Linked DNA regions of Sediminicoccus rosea. The protein of the gene in region 2 binds, or shares a complex with, the protein of the main gene of each other region. Links are inferred from orthologs where the notes say so. Each region holds a gene or a part of one and is shown on either strand. Other genes may lie near its edges.

The links.
Region 1: the proteins of uvrA (region 2) and mfd are in contact, whole or in part, in a crystal structure (PDB 4DFC), measured with the Escherichia coli proteins. The link is inferred for Sediminicoccus rosea from one-to-one orthologs.

Annotation. Positions count from the first base shown.
Region 1 is NZ_CP137852.1:3,788,866-3,794,878, forward strand. The notes cover bases 595-4,633. They hold mfd (transcription-repair coupling factor), read right to left. Parts: upstream 4,236-4,633; coding sequence 795-4,235; downstream 595-794. Other genes in these bases: R9Z33_RS18090 (PAS domain-containing sensor histidine kinase), read left to right, coding at 595-787; R9Z33_RS18100 (FAD assembly factor SdhE), read right to left, coding at 4,232-4,537; recG (ATP-dependent DNA helicase RecG), read left to right, coding at 4,557-4,633. Also shown: more of R9Z33_RS18090, read left to right, coding at 1-594; more of recG, read left to right, coding at 4,634-6,013. UniProt on the Escherichia coli protein: Couples transcription and DNA repair by recognizing RNA polymerase (RNAP) stalled at DNA lesions. Mediates ATP-dependent release of RNAP and its truncated transcript from the DNA, and recruitment of nucleotide excision repair machinery to the damaged site.
Region 2 is NZ_CP137852.1:4,039,885-4,045,308, reverse strand. Bases 1,451-4,900 are described here. They hold uvrA (excinuclease ABC subunit UvrA), read right to left. Parts: upstream 4,579-4,900; coding sequence 1,651-4,578; downstream 1,451-1,650. Other genes in these bases: ssb (single-stranded DNA-binding protein), read left to right, coding at 4,725-4,900; R9Z33_RS19450 (hypothetical protein), read left to right, coding at 1,459-1,650. Also shown: R9Z33_RS19455 (bifunctional acetate--CoA ligase family protein/GNAT family N-acetyltransferase), read left to right, coding at 1-1,368; more of ssb, read left to right, coding at 4,901-5,246; gyrA (DNA gyrase subunit A), read left to right, coding at 5,415-5,424. UniProt on the Escherichia coli protein: The UvrABC repair system catalyzes the recognition and processing of DNA lesions. UvrA is an ATPase and a DNA-binding protein. A damage recognition complex composed of 2 UvrA and 2 UvrB subunits scans DNA for abnormalities.

The sequences.
Region 1 (6,013 bases), 250 kb from region 2 along the record:
CGGCCAGGTGACGCCCGCCGGCGTGCCCGAGCTGATGAGCATCTGGACCGACATCACGCGTGAGAAGCAGCTGGCCGAGCAGCTGGCCCATTCGGCCAAGCTCGCCCAGCTGGGCGAGGTGACGACAGGCATGGCGCATGAGCTGAACCAGCCGCTCGCCACCATCAGCATGGCGGCGGACATCATGCTGCTGCAGCTCGACGGCAACGATCCGGCCCTGGCACCCATGCGGGACCGGCTCGAGAAGATCATCGGCCAGACGGCCCGCATGGCGAATCTGATCGACCACATGCGGATCTTTGGGCGCGCGGAGAACCTGCCGGCGGCGCCCCTCCAACTCCGGCAGGTGATCCATGACGCGCTGGAGATGCTCAACAGCAAGCTGACGCTCTCGGCCGTGCGGGTGACGCAGGAGGTGGAGGCGGAACTGCCCCCGGTGCTCGGCATCGCCATCCCGCTGGAGCAGGTGCTGATGAACCTCATCGCGAATGCCTGCGACGCCTATCATGCGCAGTCGCCCGAGGGCGGCGGGGAGCGGATGATCCGGCTGCGCGCCTGGCGGGCGGGCGGTGAGGTCCGGCTGGAGGTGCGCGACGCGGCGGGCGGCATCCCGGCCGACATCCTGCCGCGCATCTTCGAGCCCTTCTTCACGACCAAGCCCGAGGGCCAGGGCACCGGCCTCGGCCTCTCGATCAGCTACGGCATCATCCAGGACATGGGCGGCAGGCTGGCCGCCGAGAACGTGCCGGGCGGCACGGCCTTCACGATCAGTTTACCCGCCGCCTGAGGGCGGCTCACGCCGCCTTCGCCTGCTCCACCACGCGCACGAGGTTGGCAACCAGCCCGCGCGCCGCCTTCACCCGCGCATCGAAAGGCAGTTCCCGCAGCAAGGCGAGCTTGTGGTCCGGCCGCAGCGAGACCAGGCCCTTCTGGCCCGAAACCCAGGCTACCAACCCGGCCGGATTGGCGAAGCGGTTCTTGTGGAAGGCGATGACGACGCCCTTGGGCCCCGCATCCACCTTCTCGACGCCGGCCGCACGGCAGGCGAGCTTGAGGCTGACCACCTGCAGCAGGTTCTCCACCTCGGGCGGGATGGGGCCGAAGCGGTCGGCGAATTCCGCGGCCATCGCCTCGACCTCGGCCTCGGTCTCGAGCCCGCCGATGCGGCGATAGAGGCCGAGGCGCACGGGCAGCTCCTGCACGTAGTTCTCGGGGATCAGCACCGGCAGGCCGAGATTGATCTGCGGCGTGAACTTGCCCTCCGCCTCGCGCGCGCGCTTGGAGCCGGCGCGGAGATCGGCCACGGCTTCCTCCAGCATCTCCTGGTAGAGCTCGATGCCGACCTCGCGGATCTGGCCGGACTGCTCCTCGCCCAGCAGGTTGCCGGCGCCGCGGATGTCGAGGTCGTGGCTCGCCAGCGTGAAGCCGGCGCCGAGATTGTCCAGCGTCTGCATCACCTCGAGCCGCTTCTGCGAGGTGGGGCTGAGGCGGTGATGCGGCGGCCAGGTCAGGTAGGCATAGCCGCGCTGCTTGCCGCGCCCGACGCGCCCGCGCAGCTGGTAGAGCTGGCCCAGGCCGAACATGTCGGCGCGGTGGATGATCAGCGTGTTCACCGCCGGCATGTCGAGGCCGGATTCCACGATATTGGTGGCGAGCAGGATGTCGTATTTGCCGTCACCGAACTCGGTCATCACCTGCTCGAGCTCGGTCGGCGCAAGCCTTCCATGCGCCTGCACCACGCGCGCCTCGGGCGCCACTTCGGCCAGGCGCTCATACATCTTCGCCATGTCCTCGATGCGGGGCACGACAACGAAGACCTGCCCGCCGCGGAAGCGCTCGCGCTGCACCGCCTCGCGCAGGACGAGGCTGTCCCAGGGCATGATGAAGGTGCGCACCGCGAGGCGGTCCACCGGCGGTGTCGCGATCACGCTCATCTCGCGCACGCCGGACAGCGCCAGCTGCAAGGTGCGCGGGATGGGGGTCGCGGTCAGCGTCAGCACATGCACGCCGGCCTCGAGTTCCTTCAGCCTTTCCTTGTGCTTCACGCCGAAATGCTGCTCTTCATCCACGATGACGAGGCCGAGATTGTCGAAGCTGATCGTCTTGCCCAGCAGCGCGTGGGTGCCGACGACGATGTCCACCTCGCCCGCCGCCAGCGCCGCCTTGACCTGGGCGGCCTCCTTCGCCGTCACCATGCGCGAGAGCTGCGCGACCTTGATCGGCAGGCCCGCGAAGCGCGCGGTGAAGATGCGGTGGTGCTGGCGCGCCAGCAGGGTGGTGGGCACGACGACGGCGACCTGCGAGCCGGACATGGCGACGGTGAAGGCCGCGCGCAGCGCCACCTCCGTCTTGCCGAAGCCGACATCGCCGCAGATCAGACGGTCCATCGGGCGGCCGGAGGCGAGGTCCTCCAGCACATCGGCGATGGCGCGGGCCTGATCGTCCGTCTCCACATAGGGGAAGCGGGCGCAGAATTCGTCCCAGGCGCCTTCGGGCGGGGCCATCATCGGCGCCTCGCGCGTCTGGCGTTCGGCGGCGATGCGGATCAGGGCGCCCGCCATGTCGGCGATGCGCTGCTTCGCCTTAGACTTGCGCGCCTGCCAGGAGGCGCCGCCCAGCTTGTCCAGCGCGACGCCGGCCGTCTCGCTGCCGAAGCGGCTGAGGATTTCGATGTTCTCGACGGGGACAAAGAGCTTGTCATTGCCGTCATAGATCATCCGCAGGCAGTCATGCGGCGCGCCGCTCACCTCGATGGTGGCCAGCCCGTCATAGCGCCCGATGCCGTGATCCTGATGCACCAGCAGATCTCCAACCTCGATCTGCGTGGCATCCGCGATGAACTGGTCGGCGCGCTTCTTGCGGCGCGCGGGGCGGGCGATGCGCTCGCCCAGCAGGTCCTGCTCGGCGGTGATGGAGAGCTGTTCGGCGGTGAAGCCGCGCTCCAGCCCCAGGATGCCCACGCCGATGGTGCCGGGCGAAAGGCGCTGGAAGGCGTAGTAGTCGTCCACCGGCTCCGCCGCGACGCGGTTCTCGCGCAGCAGCGTCACCAGCCGCTCGCGCGAGCCGCGGGTCCAGGCGGCGAGCATGGGCTGCCGGCCGCGGCCGCGCTCAGTCTCGGCATGGGCGGCATAGGCGGAAAACAGGTTCTCCCCCGCCTGCCGGATCTCGGTGAAGAGGCGCCCGGCCCGGCCGCCCGCATCGAAGCCATCCGCGCCGTCTGGCTTGTGGAAGGGCGAGAAATGCAGCTCCTGCCCCCGGGCCAGCATGGCGTCCCAGCCGGCGCGGTCGAGGTAGAGGCGGCCGGGCGGCGCGGGGCGATAGGGCACCTCGCCCTCGCCGAGCCGGGCCGGGATGCGGCGGGCCTCGTAGTGGTCCTGGATCATCTCCAGCCGCGCCGTCAGCGCCTCCTCGGCCTGGGCGTCCAGGCTGACCGAGGCACCGGGCAGGTAGTCCAGCAGCGTCTCCATCTCGGCGTGGAAGAGGCCGGCCCAATGCTCCATGCCCGGATGCCGCCGCCCGGCGCTGACCGAGACATAAAGCGGGTCCTCGGCCGCAGCGTTGCCGAAGAGGTCACGATAGCCGGTCCGGAAGCGCTCGATGGAGGCCGGGTCGAGGAAGACCTCCCCCACCGGGCGCAGGGTCAGCCGGTCCACCGCCGCGCCGCTGCGCTGGGTGCCGGTGTCGAGGCGACGGATGCTCTCGAGCTCGTCGCCGAAGAGGTCGAGGCGCAGCGGGTCGGCCTCGCCCGAGGGGAAGAGGTCCAGGATGCCGCCGCGCACCGCGTATTCGCCGGGCTCCATGACGGTGCCGGTGCGGTTGTAGCCGTTGGTCTCCAGGAAGGCGGTGATCTGCTCGATGCTGGCGCGCCCGCCCTTGCGGAGCAGCAGCGCGGAATTGGCGAAGGCACTGCGCGGGGGCACGCGCTGCACCAGCGCATTCACCGTGGTCAGCACGATGCGCGGCCGCGCCGGCGGCGCCGTGAGTTCGGCCAAGGTGGCGACGCGCTCGGCGACCAGCTCCGGATTGGGCGAGACGCGGTCATAGGGCAGGCAGTCCCAGGCCGGCAGGCGCAGGACCTCGGCCTCGGGCATGAAGAAGGCCAGCGCATCGGCCATGCGGGCCATGCGGGCATCGTCGCGGCAGACATGCAGGACCGGCGCCTGGGTCTCGGCGCGGCGCTGGCGCAGCAGCAGGGCGTCATAGCCCTCGGGGGCGCCGTAGACCTTCAGCGTCATTTCAAATGATCCGGCATGCCCGCGCCGGGCGCCGCGCTCTCGGCCGCGATGCGGTCGAAGAGCGGCCCGCGCACCTCCGGCGGTGCGGGGCGGCGGCCGGAAAACCAGTCGGCCAAGTCCACATCCGGCAATTCCATGATGGCTTCCAGCTCATCCAGCTCGGCCGGCGTCAGCGCGGCGATATGCCGGCGGACGAAGCCGCCCAGCATCAGGTCGCATTCCTTGGTGCCGCGATGCAGGGCCCGGAAGAGCAGGCGGCGCTGGCGGTGGGGGAGTTCGGGGGTTTCGTCAGGACTCGTCACGGGTGGCATATAGGCCCGTGTGAGCCAGAGTGTCAGCCTCCAGAGCCTGCTTGATTCCCTCGAAACCCTGCCGGGCGTCGGGCCGAAGCGCGCTGCGCTCATCGCCAAGGCCTGCGGGGGCCCGCGCATCCTGGACCTTCTGTTTCACCTGCCCGACCGGATCGCGAGCCGGATGCGCATCAGCCATCCCGCGGAAGCGCAGCCCGAGAGCGATGCCGTGCTGCGTGTGACCCCCATCGCGACTCGCAGCGCGATGAGCCGCGCCACCCGCCGCCGCTATGTCGAGGTCCGCACGGCGGAGGAGGTGACCCTCCGCTTCATGCAATCCAACCTCGGCTGGATCGAGAAACTGCTGCCGCGTGGCGAGCCCCGCTGGATCTCCGGCCGCATCCGGCCCGAGGGCGATGGCTGGTCCTGCATCAGCCCCGATGTCGCGGCCAGCGAGGAGGGCTTCCCCGCGCTGGAGGCGATCTGGCCGCTCACCGAGGGGCTGAAGCGCGCCCATGTGGCGCCGGCCGTCATGGCCGCCCTGAAACGCCTGCCCGAGCTGCCCGAATGGCAGGACGCCCCCCTGCTCGCGCGCGAGGCCTGGCCCGGCTTCGCCGCCGCGCTCCGCGCCCTGCACGCCCCCGAAGCGCGCCCCGATGCGAAGCCCTGGGAGCGGCTCGCCTATGACGAGGCGCTGGCCGGGCAATTGGCGCTGGCCCTGCTGCGCCGGCGCAACCGCGAGGCGCCGGGCCGCGCACTGGCCGGCGATGGGAGCCTGCGCGCCCAGGCGCTGGCCGCCTTCGGCCACGAGCCGACGCCCGACCAGGCCCAGGCACTGGCCGAAATCTCCCGCGACCTCGCCGCCCCGCGCCGCATGCTGCGCCTGCTGCAGGGCGATGTCGGCTCGGGCAAGACGCTGGTCGCGGTGCTCGCCATGCTCCAGGCCGTCGAGGCCGGGGCCCAGGCTGCGATCATGGCACCGACGGAAATCCTGGCGCGGCAGCATCTGCGGACGCTGGAAAAGCTCTCACCCGTGCCGGTCGCCCTGCTGGCCGGCTCGGTGAAGGGGGCGGAGCGGCGGCGCGTGCTCAAGGGCTTCGCCGATGGCTCGATCCCCATCGCGATCGGCACCCATGCGCTGTTCCAGCAGGGGGTGGAGTTCCACGACCTGGCACTGGCCGTGGTGGATGAGCAGCACCGCTTCGGCGTCGCCCAGCGCCTCGAGCTGGCCGGCAAGGGCGAGCAGGTGGACATGCTGGTGATGACGGCCACGCCCATTCCCCGCACGCTCCAGCTGACGCATTGGGGCGAGATGCAGGTGAGCCGCATCGCCGGCAAGCCGCGCGGCCGCCAGCCCATCGCGACGCGCATCGCCTCCGCCGCCCGCCTGCCCGAGATCATCGCCCGCATGCGCCAGGCCCTGGCCAGGGGCGAGCGCGCCTATTGGGTGGTGCGCGCCATCACGGGCGGCGAGCATGATGACAGCAT
Region 2 (5,424 bases):
GGGGCCGGGCTGCCCGCCTTCCACACGCCCGAGGCGGTGGTGCGCGGTGCGGCCCACCTGGCCGCCGAGCGGCGCAACCGCGCGACGGCGGCGGAACTCCCCGCCTCCGACGTGCTGGAGTTCACGCCCGACCGTGCGGCGGTGCGCGCCATCTTCGCGACCGCGCGCACCGAGGGGCGGCGCGACCTCTTCGAGGATGAGGCGCTGGCCGTGCTCACGGCCTATGGCATCCCCACCCTCACGCCGCGCCGCGCCGCGACGCCGACCGAGGCGGCGGTGGCGGCGGTGGCGCTCGGCCCGCCCGTGGCGCTCAAGATCCGCGCCTTGCTGCGCCACAAGAGCGAGGTGGGCGGCGTGGTGCTGAACCTGCGCAACTTCGACAGCGTGCGCGCCGCCGGGGAGCAGATGGAGGAGGAGGTGCGCCGCCGCGCGCCCGAGGCCACGCTCAGCGGCTTCCTGGTGCAGCCCATGGCGCGGCGCGGCGGCATGGAACTGCGCCTGAGGATTGGCGAGGACGCGATGTTCGGCCCCTGGATCGGCTTCGGCCAGGGCGGCACCACGGCCGACATCGCGGCCGACGAGGCGCTGGACCTGCCGCCGCTCAACCTGCCGCTGGCGCATGGGCTGATCGCGCGCACGCGGCTCTCGCGCCTGCTGCCGGGCTTCCGCGACCGGCCCGCGGTGAACGAGCCGGCGATTGCGGATGCGCTGGTGCGGATCAGCCAGCTCCAGGTGGATTTCCCGGAGATCATGGCGCTTGGCGCCAACCCGATCTTCGCCGATGCCTCGGGCGTGGTGGCGGCCGATGCCTCGCTGCGCCTGCGGCCCGAGGGTGCGAGCGCACTCTTCGCCATACCGCCCTATCCGGTGGAGTGGGTGGCGCCCTTCACCGGCCGCGATGGCAGCGTCTTCGAGGTGCGTCCCATCCGGCCCGAGGATGCGGCGGCGCAGGGCGCCTTCTTCCTGGAGTTGCCGCCGGAGGATGTGCGCTTCCGCTTCTTCTCCAGCATGAAGGAATTGCCGCCCGCCATGCTCGCCCGCCTCACGCAGATCGACTACGGGCGGGAGATGGCCTTCATCGCGATGCGCGACGGGCGGAACTACGGCACGGCGCGCATCATCCGCGAAGGCACGGGCAGCAGTGCCGAATTCGCGGTGGTGGTGAGCCCGGCGGCCAAGGGCACCGGCCTCGCGCGGCATCTGATGGAGCGCGCCATCGAATGGGCGCGGCATGAGGGTGTGACCGAGATCGTGGGCCATGTCCTGGCGGACAACGCGCCCATGCTGGCCTTCGTCCGGAAGCTCGGCTTCATCCTCAGCCGCAGCCCTGAGGATTTCGACATCATGCTGGCGAAGATGGCGCTGTGATTCCGCCTTGATTTCGGCGTGCTGCCGCCATGCGGCGGCGCTTTCCTGCGGTCAGCGACAGATGCAACCCCGTCGCTCCCGGAGGCCATCATGGCCAGGCTTTCCTTCCAGCGCAGCGCCCGCGCCCTGGGCGTGCTTTCTCTCCTCATCGGCCTCGCGGCCTGCGTCGCGCCGCATCCGCGCTACCATGGCGGCGGGTATGGCCGGGGCTACGCGTATCAGCAGCCGGTCTATCGCGGCGGGTACGGGCACCATTACGGCCCGCCGCGCCGCTGGCACTGATCAGCCGGGCTTGCGCCCGCGCCTGGCCTTCGGCACGACGACGGGCGCATGCCGCGCGAGGATGGGCTGCAGGAAGCGGCCCGTGTGGCTCTCCGGATTGGCGGCGATCTCCTCCGGCGTGCCGGAGGCGACGATCCGCCCGCCGCCCTCGCCGCCCTCAGGCCCGAGGTCGAGCACCCAGTCTGCGGTCTTGATGACCTCCAGGTTGTGCTCGATCACCACCACCGTGTTGCCCGTGTTCACCAGCGCGTGCAGCACATCGAGCAGCTTGCGGACATCCTCGAAATGCAGGCCGGTGGTGGGCTCGTCCAGGATGTAGAGGGTGCGGCCGGTGGCGCGGCGGCTGAGTTCCTTGGCGAGCTTGATGCGCTGCGCCTCGCCGCCCGAAAGCGTCGTCGCCTGCTGGCCGAGGTGGATGTAGCCGAGGCCCACCTCCTCCAGCATGCGCAGCTTCTCGTGGATGCTGGGCACGGCGGCGAAGAACTCGCGCCCCTCGGTCACCGTCATGTCCAGCACATCGGCGATGGACTTGCCGCGGAACTTCACTTCCAGCGTCTCGCGGTTGTAGCGCTTGCCCTTGCAGGTGTCGCAGGTGACGTAGACGTCGGGCAGGAAGTGCATCTCGATCTTGATGACGCCGTCGCCCTGGCACGCCTCGCAGCGGCCGCCCTTCACGTTGAAGCTGAAGCGGCCGGGCTTGTAGCCGCGGCCGCGGCTTTCCGGCAGCTCGGCGAACCAGTCGCGGATCGGGGCGAAGAGGCCGGTATAGGTTGCGGGGTTGGAGCGCGGCGTGCGGCCGATGGGCGACTGGTCGATGTCGATGACCTTGTCGATCAGCTCGATCCCCTCGATACGCTGGTGGGGGGCCGGCACGACGGAGGCGCCCATGAGCTTGCGGCTGAGGCCGTTGAACAGCGTCTCGATCACGAGCGTCGATTTGCCGCCGCCGGAGACGCCGGCGATGGCGGTGAAGGTGCCGAGCGGGAACTCCGCTGTCACATCCTTCAGGTTGTTGCCGGTGGCGCCGACGACGCGGAGCATGCGCTTCCTGTCGATCGCGCGGCGCTGCGCCGGCATCGGGATCTCGCGGCGGCCGGCGAGATAGGCGCCGGTCAGGCTGTTCGTGTCGGCCGCCACCTGTTCCGGCGTGCCCTGGCTGACGATGGTGCCGCCCGCCTTGCCGGCGCCCGGGCCGATATCCACGAGGTAGTCGGCGGTGCGGATCGCATCCTCGTCATGCTCGACGACGATGACGGAATTGCCGAGGTCCCGCAGGCGACGCAGCGTGCCGAGCAGGCGCTCATTGTCGCGCTGGTGCAGGCCGATGCTGGGCTCATCCAGCACATAGAGCACGCCGGTCAGGCCGGAGCCGATCTGCGAGGCGAGGCGGATGCGCTGGCTCTCGCCGCCGGATAGCGTGGCCGAGGAGCGCGAGAGCGAGAGGTAGTCGAGGCCGACATCGTTCAGGAACTGCAGCCGGTCCTCGATCTCGCGCAGGATGCGCCGCGCGATGTCCTGGCGCTGCGGCGTGAGCGTTTCCATCACCCCCGCGAACCAATCCTTCGCGCGGCGGATGGAGAGGGCCGAGGCCTCGCCGATGTGGCAGCCCGCGACCTTCACGGCCAGGGATTGCGGCTTCAGGCGATGGCCACCGCAGGCGTGGCAGGGCTTGTCCGCCTGATAGCGCGCCATGTCCTCGCGCACCCATGGGTTGTCGCTCTCGCGGAAGCGGCGCTCGAGATTCCGGATCACGCCCTCGAAGGGCTTCTGCACCTCATAGGCGCGCAGCCCGTCCTTGTAGCGCAGCGTCACCGCCTCGCCGCCCGTGCCATGCAGGATGGCGTGCTGCGCGGCCTCGGGGAGGTCTTCCCAGGCGGTCTCCATGCCGATCTTGAGATGCTTGGCGAGGCTCACCAGCGTCTGGTCGTAATAGGGGCTGCTGGCATTGCCGGCCCAGGGGACGATGGCGCCCTCCTTCAGGCTCAGCGCCGGGTTGGGGATGACCAGAGCGGGGTCGAAGAAGCTTTCGGTGCCCAGGCCGTCGCAGGTGGGGCAGGCGCCCTGGGGGGAGTTGAAGCTGAAGAGGCGGGGCTCGATCTCCTCGATGGAGAAGCCGGAGACGGGGCAGGCGAATTTCTGGCTGAACACGGTGCGCTCGCCGCCATCGGCATTCTCGGCATAGGCGATGCCGTCGGCCAGGGCCAAGGCGGTCTCGAAGCTGTCGGCCAGGCGCTGGGCCAGGCCGTCACGCACCACAACGCGGTCCACCACCACCTCGATGTCGTGCTTCAGCTTCTTGTCGAGCTTGGGGGCCTCGCTGATCAAGGTGAGGGTGCCGTTGATCTTTACGCGCTCGAAGCCGCGACGCTGGTATTCGGCGAGCTCCTTCCGGTACTCGCCCTTCTTGCCGCGGATGACGGGCGCCAGGATCAGCAGCCGCGTGCCCTCGGGCATGGCCATCACGCGGTCCACCATCTGCGAGACGGTCTGAGCCTCGATCGGCAGGCCGGTGGCGGGGCTGTAGGGCACGCCGACGCGCGCCCAGAGCAGGCGCATGTAGTCATGGATCTCGGTCACCGTGCCGACGGTGGAGCGCGGGTTGTGGCTGGTGGTCTTCTGCTCGATGGAGATGGCGGGCGAGAGGCCCTCGATGCTGTCCACATCGGGCTTCTGCATGAGCTGGAGGAATTGCCGCGCATAGGCGCTGAGCGATTCGACGTAGCGGCGCTGGCCCTCGGCGTAGATGGTGTCGAAGGCCAGGGATGACTTGCCGGAGCCGGAAAGGCCGGTCAGCACCACGAGCTTGCCGCGCGGCAGGTCGAGATCCACCGATTTCAGATTGTGCTGCCGGGCGCCGCGGATGCGGATCAGGTCGGTCTTGTTCTCAGACAGGGGCGCCTGGGCAGGGGGATGCGCGTCGCGCGGCATGGGGGGCACTCCAGGCAGAATGTTCGCATTGTGTTCACGGTGCTTTTGCACCAGAATAGGGGCGGGTGCCAAGCCTTGGCGCGGGGCTGGCCCGGCCAATCCGGAAAAGCTAGGTTCCGGAACCAAATTGCAAGGAGTCGCAGCGCATGGCCGGTGTGAACAAGGTGATCATCCTGGGCCGCCTCGGCAAGGACCCGGAGGTGCGCAACTTCCAGAATGGCGGCAAGGTCGTGAATCTGCGGATCGCGACCAGCGAGCGCTACAAGGACCGCGAGGGCAACCAGCAGGAGCGGACCGAGTGGCATGCCGTCGCCATCTTCAACGAGAAGCTCGGCGAGATCGCCGAGCGCTATCTGAAGAAGGGCAGCGAGGTCTACATCGAGGGCCAGCTGGAGACCCGGAAGTGGCAGGACGCCTCGGGCCAGGACAAGTACACGACCGAGATCGTCCTGCGGCAGTATCGCGGCGAGCTGGCGCTGGTTGGCGGCCGTTCCTCGGGTGGTGGCGGCGAGATGGCCGAGGAGGGCGGGTATTCGGGCCGCAGCGGCGGCGGCGGGTATTCGGGTGGTGGGGAGCGCAGCTCGGCCCCGGCCCGCGGCGGCGCGCCGCGCTCGGGCGGCTGGGATGCGGGGAAGAAGCCGGATATGGATGACGATATTCCGTTCTGAGCGTTGCGAGGGGCTTTGCCCCCCGCACCCCCAGCAGGAGGCGAGCCTCCTGCACCACCATCTGTCGAAGGTGCAGGAAACTGAGTTTCCTGCCGGGGTCCAGGGGCAGAGCCCCTGGGTGTCCAACCAACCAGGACCAGCCATTTGAGCGACGAAATCCCCAAGCCCATGGACGTGG